DNA from 3 places in the Psychrobacillus sp. FSL W7-1493 genome. Region 3 is predicted to be linked to each of the others. Evidence: riboswitches for the same ligand, from Rfam matches in the RefSeq annotation. Region 3 holds a riboswitch; each other region holds the start of a gene.
The links. Region 3 has a riboswitch for cobalamin ahead of MKX96_RS00590 (hypothetical protein). Riboswitches for the same ligand answer to the same signal wherever they lie in the genome.
Positions count from the first base shown of each region.

Region 1 (2,272 bases), 3.2 Mb from region 3:
ACTGCACCAACCGATGCTCCGGACGACACTCCCAATGTATAAGGATCAGCTAGCGGATTTTTAAGCAGACTTTGAAAAGCTGCTCCCGCTATTGCCAGGGATGCTCCGACTAATCCTGCGAGTATAACTCGCGGCATGCGAATCTTCCAGACGATATTTGTTGCAATCGCATCTGTACCCGTATCCCATAAAGTACTGATCGGTACCTTTACAGATCCGACCGACACACCTAGCCAAATGGCTACGATTAACGTAGCCAGTGACAAGATATAACCGATCATTGATTTACTCACTAAATGCCTCCGGATAAATAGCCTTAGCCACTTCCTCTAGGCCTTCTACTAAACGTGGACCTGGACGACTCGTTGCATCCTCATCCACTTGTACCACCTCATCATTTTGAATGGCAGTCACTGTGTCAAAACCATCACGCCGTTTCACCTTTTCTACAATTCCTTCTACGTAGTCATAGGTGATTAACATAACATCTGGGTTACGGCTTACTATTTCCTCTGGGTTAACTTGAAACCAGCCATCTTGATCGGCCATAATATTTTCTGCATTGACCATCGTTAAAATTTCTTGCATAAATGTCCCATTACCAGGAGTATAAATTTCTGGTACATCGGAAGTTTCTACGAATACTGTTTTCTTTGTCTCTACTTTTGCAACTTTTTCTTGAATTTCATCAACCTTTGCCTTCATATCCTCTATAACGGCTTGTGCTTCCTCATATTTCCCCGTTGCTCGGCCAATTTGTTCAATAGTTTTATAGGTTAAGTTAAAATCCTTTGCATCCTGTACCACAAATACCTTTACACCAGCATCTCGAAGCTGCTGTAATCCTGACTCTGCCATTGAAACAATGGATTCATGAGCGAATACGATATCCGGACTTAAAGAGATTATTTTTTCAATGTTATACTCCATGCCACCAATTTTTTCTTTTTCTAAGGCTTCCTTAGGGTAGCTCTCATAATCATTCACACCGATAATTTCTTCATCTAGCCCTAAAGCAAATAGAATTTCGGTATTGCTTGGAATCATAGATATAATTGATGTTGGGGCTTCCTCTAGCGTAATCTCTTGTCCTACTGCATCAGTGAGAGTCAGCGGAAATGCTGTTTCCGAGCTACCAACCTCTACACTATCTTCTTTTTCTAACGGAAGTGTTTCGGAATCATTGCACCCAGCCAATACAAACAGTGCTATCCCAATTAATAACCAAAACTTTTTCATCCTTCATTCCTCCTAATTTTAAACAATAAAAAATCCCCCATCCTAGGATGAGAGATAGATAGGTATAAATCTGCCAAAAATACCGAAAGCGGACCTACACCAGACCTATCCGCGTAGGTAATGGGTGTGCACATAAAGGCAGGTTTTCTGGCTTATGATGCACATGCATCACTTACAGTGGCGGGACCGCGCTGGACTCTAACCAGCTTCCCTTTTAACTCTAGTATCCAATAACTAGAGCACCTTTACGCAAATGTTATTCTATTGTTTCTTGCATTTATTATACCTTATATTTAGATGTTGTCGAGATGATGTCGGGATTTGAGAAAGGCATCCGTTTCATAATTTCAAAAATACGAACAATTAATAAAGAATATTCAAGTTTATATACTTTTATATGTGGAAAGTAGAATTGATTTTCGCTCATATCTCGGACGATCTTTCGAGGGGGGGAGCGATAAGTCATCACCTGTCGCTTACGCGCAAGGTTGTGATGTCTGAGCTGTCTCACTCATCCCTACTTGTGCCACCGCCTGCCGCTACAATCAATTTTAGAAAAGGTTCGTGTTTAACTATTTTGAGAAATGAATCTTCTCCAGCTCAAGCGAGGTAAAAAAACAGTAGTAATTGATTAAAGGTGATTTCAGTGAAATTTTTACATTCATATTATCGAAATCATTTCACGTTTCACTTTCTGACCTTCTATAAAGCTAGGGGAGTAGCATTTTTGTAGCTTAAGTAAAAAATGTCCATCTCCTATTAGAAAATATTCGAGAGATACTCACCCCTAATGCTATTAATAAAAATCACAGTACACAATCCACTCTTGTTTGTCTTGATTATAGAAAAAATAGAAGCTACCACTGTCTACTATGTTGAATTGCGCTTTCGCATCAGAGCTTATCTGAAAGACAAAGGGATATTCGTCACCATAGGAGACTCCGCTCTGGGTAAAGGAAGGATATCCTCCAACCTTATGCATAGGATAGATATCTTCCACGATATCATCGTAATATTCGATCGCATCCTCTAA
Region 1 is NZ_JBBOSB010000001.1:3,360,427-3,362,698, forward strand. Features, by position in the region: gene MKX96_RS16635 (FecCD family ABC transporter permease) at 1-281, opposite strand, end outside; gene MKX96_RS16640 (ABC transporter substrate-binding protein) at 286-1,239, opposite strand; cobalamin riboswitch at 1,360-1,501, opposite strand; gene MKX96_RS16645 (DUF1963 domain-containing protein) at 2,036-2,272, opposite strand, start outside.
Region 1: another riboswitch for cobalamin. It lies ahead of MKX96_RS16640 (ABC transporter substrate-binding protein); the one in region 3 lies ahead of MKX96_RS00590 (hypothetical protein).

Region 2 (2,272 bases), on a different contig from region 3:
TTTCTCGGAATGATCCTTCTCCTCGTTTCTCATCGTAGAAATCCTCCAAAGAATAACCCATTACCTGACGAACCTCATGCGGATCAAACAAATGCCATTCTTCTCTTGCATCAACCCTCTCCATGAATAAATCCGGCAAGCATATACCTGTGAAAATATCATGCGCTCGAAGGCGATCATCTCCATTGTTTAGGCGTAAGTCTAAAAAAGTAAAAATATCCTTATGCCAAGCATCCAAGTAAACAGCTACTGCTCCTTGTCGTTGGCCAAGCTGATCGACGCTGACTGCCGTATTATTTAACTGTTTAATCCAAGGTAGAACTCCACTAGATGCTCCCACGAATCCTCGTATAGAAGAGCCACGGCTACGCACCTTCCCCATATATACACCGATACCCCCTCCAAATTTAGATAGAGTAGCTACGTCTGTATTACTGTCGTAAATACCTTGCAGACTATCATCTACAGTGTCTATAAAGCAGCTAGAGAGCTGTCCATGCGGCTTCCCAGCATTAGATAAAGTTGGAGTTGCAACCGTCATATATAAATTGCTCATCGCCCAATAAGCTTCTTTTATTTTTTCAAGACGGTTTACTTTTTCGTCCTTCATAAGTGTCATAGCTATAACAAGCCAGCGTTCTTGTGGCAACTCTACAATATTCTTATTAAAATCCTTCGCTACATAGCGATCTAAAAGGGTTTTTAAGGCTATATAGGTAAATAGGAAATCTCTTTTTGCGACAAGGAGATTTCCTAGCTGCTCTAACTCCTCATTCGAATAACTTTCCATAATAGAGGGATTATATATTCCCTTTTTAGCAAGGATCCGTACGTTCTCTGCAAATTTTGTATAGACGGCATCTGCGGTTGTGTTTCTGCGTTCGGCTTGCTGTGAATAGACTTCTGCTAAATATATTCTTGAGGCTACAAATGTCCAAAATGGCTCCTGTTCATCTAAAAAGCTTAGTGCATCTAGAGACATAGCTTTAGACCAAGCAGCAATTGTGCCTTCCGGGTGTTTTTGTAACCACTTGTGATGCGACTTAACTAAGGGCGCTATCTTTTCTTCTCCAAATTCTACTATTAACTGCTGTAATACCTGCTGTTTTTCTGTATTCGTAATAATTGCCAATTCAAATTCCTCCCTATTTTTTATATACAAAAAAAGCGATGCCTCCAGCCTCTTCGGCTGAGTCATCGCTCATGATTTTAAAGTAGGAAACAACAAGACATATCGTTCGTTTTAAGATAGAGTCTCTCGCCCCCACCTCTCAACCCCCGAAGAAAGTGTTGCTTCACCGATAAAAAGGCAGGTCTACTGGCTCGTGTTTCTCCCTTCTGCTGGCCTTCCCACGAAATATCGCAGTGGCATATTCAACAGTCGTCTACACTTACAGTTGCGGGGACAGCTTCGGTCTTTCACCGAATTCCCTTTTAAACCATAACGGTACCTTTTCATCGTATAAATACTATATATTGTGTTTTGATTACTTATATACCCTAACATATTGTGTTTAAACTTGTACATAGGTAAAAAGACTATGAGTTAGGTCTTACATCTTATTTTCAGAATAACTCTGTCACAAAATTGCGAATCCAATATTTTCTGTATATTATAATTATAGCGACCTATAAAAATGGTAAAATATCTTAATTTTAGGAGAGTGTTAAATATGATTGCAAGCAATTCCGCGAGGTCGACCTCTAAGGACTTATTACCCCAAGGACCAGTTGGTATTGGTGGCTGGCTGATACTTCCACTTATCGGACTTATTACCTCACCGTTTGTTATTATTGCCTATCTCATGATAGATGTTTTCCCTTTTATGACGGCTGAAGGTTGGGAGAGTATAACTAGTAGGAGTGGAGAGTATTACCACCCTTTATTTGGCCCAATTGTAATAATAGATCTCATCATTTACCTTGCTCAAAATTCTTTAGTTATCGTATTACTCATTCTTTTCTTTAAAAACAAAACCATTTTCCCTAGAGTAATGATCACCTATCTTACCACAATACTAATATTAGATATTCTCATAGGCTATATAAATTTGCAAATCGTAGAGAGTGTGTTTGAACCCGATCCTTTAACGTCCCAGCACTATATGTTTAATGTAATACGGGCTATGGTAAGTACCTCGATTTGGATTACTTATTTTAGTAAATCCAAGAGAGTAAAGAATACATTTGTAAAGTAAACATACGATAGGAGGTAGTTCTCAATGACTGTTACTAATGTATCTATACAACCACATAATGGACCCTCAGGAAT
Region 2 is NZ_JBBOSB010000002.1:189,641-191,912, reverse strand. Features, by position in the region: gene MKX96_RS18465 (ribonucleoside-diphosphate reductase subunit alpha) at 1-1,126, opposite strand, end outside; cobalamin riboswitch at 1,292-1,470, opposite strand; gene MKX96_RS18460 (DUF2569 domain-containing protein) at 1,674-2,198, shown strand; gene MKX96_RS18455 (DUF2569 family protein) at 2,223-2,272, shown strand, end outside.
Region 2: another riboswitch for cobalamin. It lies ahead of MKX96_RS18465 (ribonucleoside-diphosphate reductase subunit alpha); the one in region 3 lies ahead of MKX96_RS00590 (hypothetical protein).

Region 3 (2,272 bases):
AGCTATTTTCCAAACCTCAATATCGAACCAAATATGTGGATCAAATAATTCTGGATGAGCTTCGTCATTTAATATTCTATCCTTTGGAACAGCTTCTCCAATTGCCACTACTGATTTCTCCTTTTGCATTTTCTCAAAAATATCACTCATCTTCCCCTCAAGTTCTAGGCCATTATAAAAGATGATATCTGCATCTTCTAATACTTGTAGGTCCCCTTGTGTTGCCTTGTAAAGATGTGGATCTACACCTGGCCCCATTAAGGATTTAACCACCACATAATCGCCGGCAATCTTTTTAACCGCATCTCCAATTTGACCCGTAGTTGTGACTACTAGGGGCTTATCGTCATTAGCCTTCCCGGAATTATTGTCACTACAGCCAACCAATAAAAAACTCGCAATCAAAAAAACAAAGAACTTTTTCACTTAGCACACTCCTTTTCCTTTGTTATAAATTATTTCCTTAAGGAAACTTTTAGAATAAAAAAATATAATTTTCTTTCGTGATAATAAATTTCCTTAAGGAAAGATTTGTTCAATAGGTTAACATTTCGATTTTGAATTGTCAAACTAATTTATGTAAAATTGAAAAAAATGTGACTACATAATTTATGGGCACTATTCTCAAATTAAATAATATCGGTTACTGATTTTTTACAGTTCTTAAGAAAACGATTTTTTCGTATGACTTTTAGACAAGTGCTATACTGTAGAAACAATGATAGTGGGGAGGTAATGATATGCAATATTCAAAATCTAAAATGGAAGAGCTTGTGAAGTTTAGTCCAGACTTAGCAAAAAGATTGAAGGAAGTAATGAAGGAGCATGACTTAGAAAAAAGTTTTGCTTTGAAAGCTTTGTACCATTCAGAAGTAAAAGACGGCGGGAAATATCAAAGGGATTACCAGGATCTTTAAACTTGAGAAAAAGGAGGCTGGGTCAAACCTCTCCTCCAAATAAAAAGCCTCGAAAATTTTTACGAACTAGTAAAGTTTTTGGGCTCATATTCCATGATTTACAGTTGTTTTCCGTTACGGCAGAATCATTTCGGGGGAATGACTTCCATCTCCTCGTTGTTGTCTCCTCCTCTACAAACAACTAGAATAGAGAAATTCCTTAGAAGGAAGTATCTAGCAAAAAAATAGTAAAACGTGAAATCAAATAGACGATTTCACGTTTTTTATTTATTGATTAGTTATGTACCAAGCACTCTTTATGGAATCCTTTTAACACATGTAGCTGTCAAAAGGATGAATACTCCTAAGACTTACTCTTCTTTTTGTCCAGAAATCTCATTTTTCATTTGATGGTGTGCATCCATTAAATGACGATGCATAATTTTTTTTTCCTCTATGCTCGAGGTTGAATTAAGCTCAATGTCTTTTTTCAATTCCTCAAAGGTAGACTGTAGTGATATTGATGTATTTGTAACATGGTTTGTCATTAATACTTGTCTAAAGTATGCAATATAAATATCTTTTTTCATTTACAAATTCCTCTCTTTTGTACGTAAAAAAGCATCCTCTTTTTTATAAAAGAAGATGCTAGTTAGTATAATTTTTTGATCAGTACGATTAGAAACTTAATAAAATCCACTATGAAAACAGGACCGTAGTAGCCCCTGTAATTTTATTATGTTTTTCGTACGACAGTAAAATCAAGCAATTGCTTGTTCATAGCTGACTTAACACCCTCCTATCCGCGTAGGTTTTCGGTGTGTACTTGAAATAGGCAGGTCTCCTGGCTCATGTTCATAGCTCTTCTTTCCTTCCCGTTGTTACACAGTGGTTTATAAAGAATCGCTCCCATTTACAGTTGCGGGACAGCGTCGGTCTTTCACCGAACTTCCCTTTTAAGTTCTTTTGCTGACAAAAGAACACCTAAATCTACACATTATTTAATTGTTCTTTCAATATAACATAAAATCTATTCAATGTAGCAAATTTGGATAAGCGACAGGTTGCACCTCTTTTTATAATCATTGGAGAGGTGAGGTAAATGTTTTTGAATAGAACAAGGGATTCCTATCAGCTGTATATTTTTATTTGCTTTGTATCGCAATTATTTTTTACGTATATATTTACAGTCAGCTTGTTGTATCACGTGAGCGTAGTTAAGCTGGATCCGTTGCAACTTGTTTTGGTGGGAACGGTACTAGAGTTATCTGTATTTCTATTTGAAATTCCAACAGGAGTGGTATCCGACTTGAAGAGCCGAAAGCTGTCCATTATTATTGGGTATTTTTTAATAGGAATAGGTTTTTTATTAGAGG
Region 3 is NZ_JBBOSB010000001.1:117,868-120,139, forward strand. Features, by position in the region: gene MKX96_RS00580 (metal ABC transporter solute-binding protein, Zn/Mn family) at 1-426, opposite strand, end outside; gene MKX96_RS00585 (hypothetical protein) at 741-917, shown strand; gene MKX96_RS00590 (hypothetical protein) at 1,268-1,486, opposite strand; cobalamin riboswitch at 1,714-1,899, opposite strand; gene MKX96_RS00595 (MFS transporter) at 1,999-2,272, shown strand, end outside.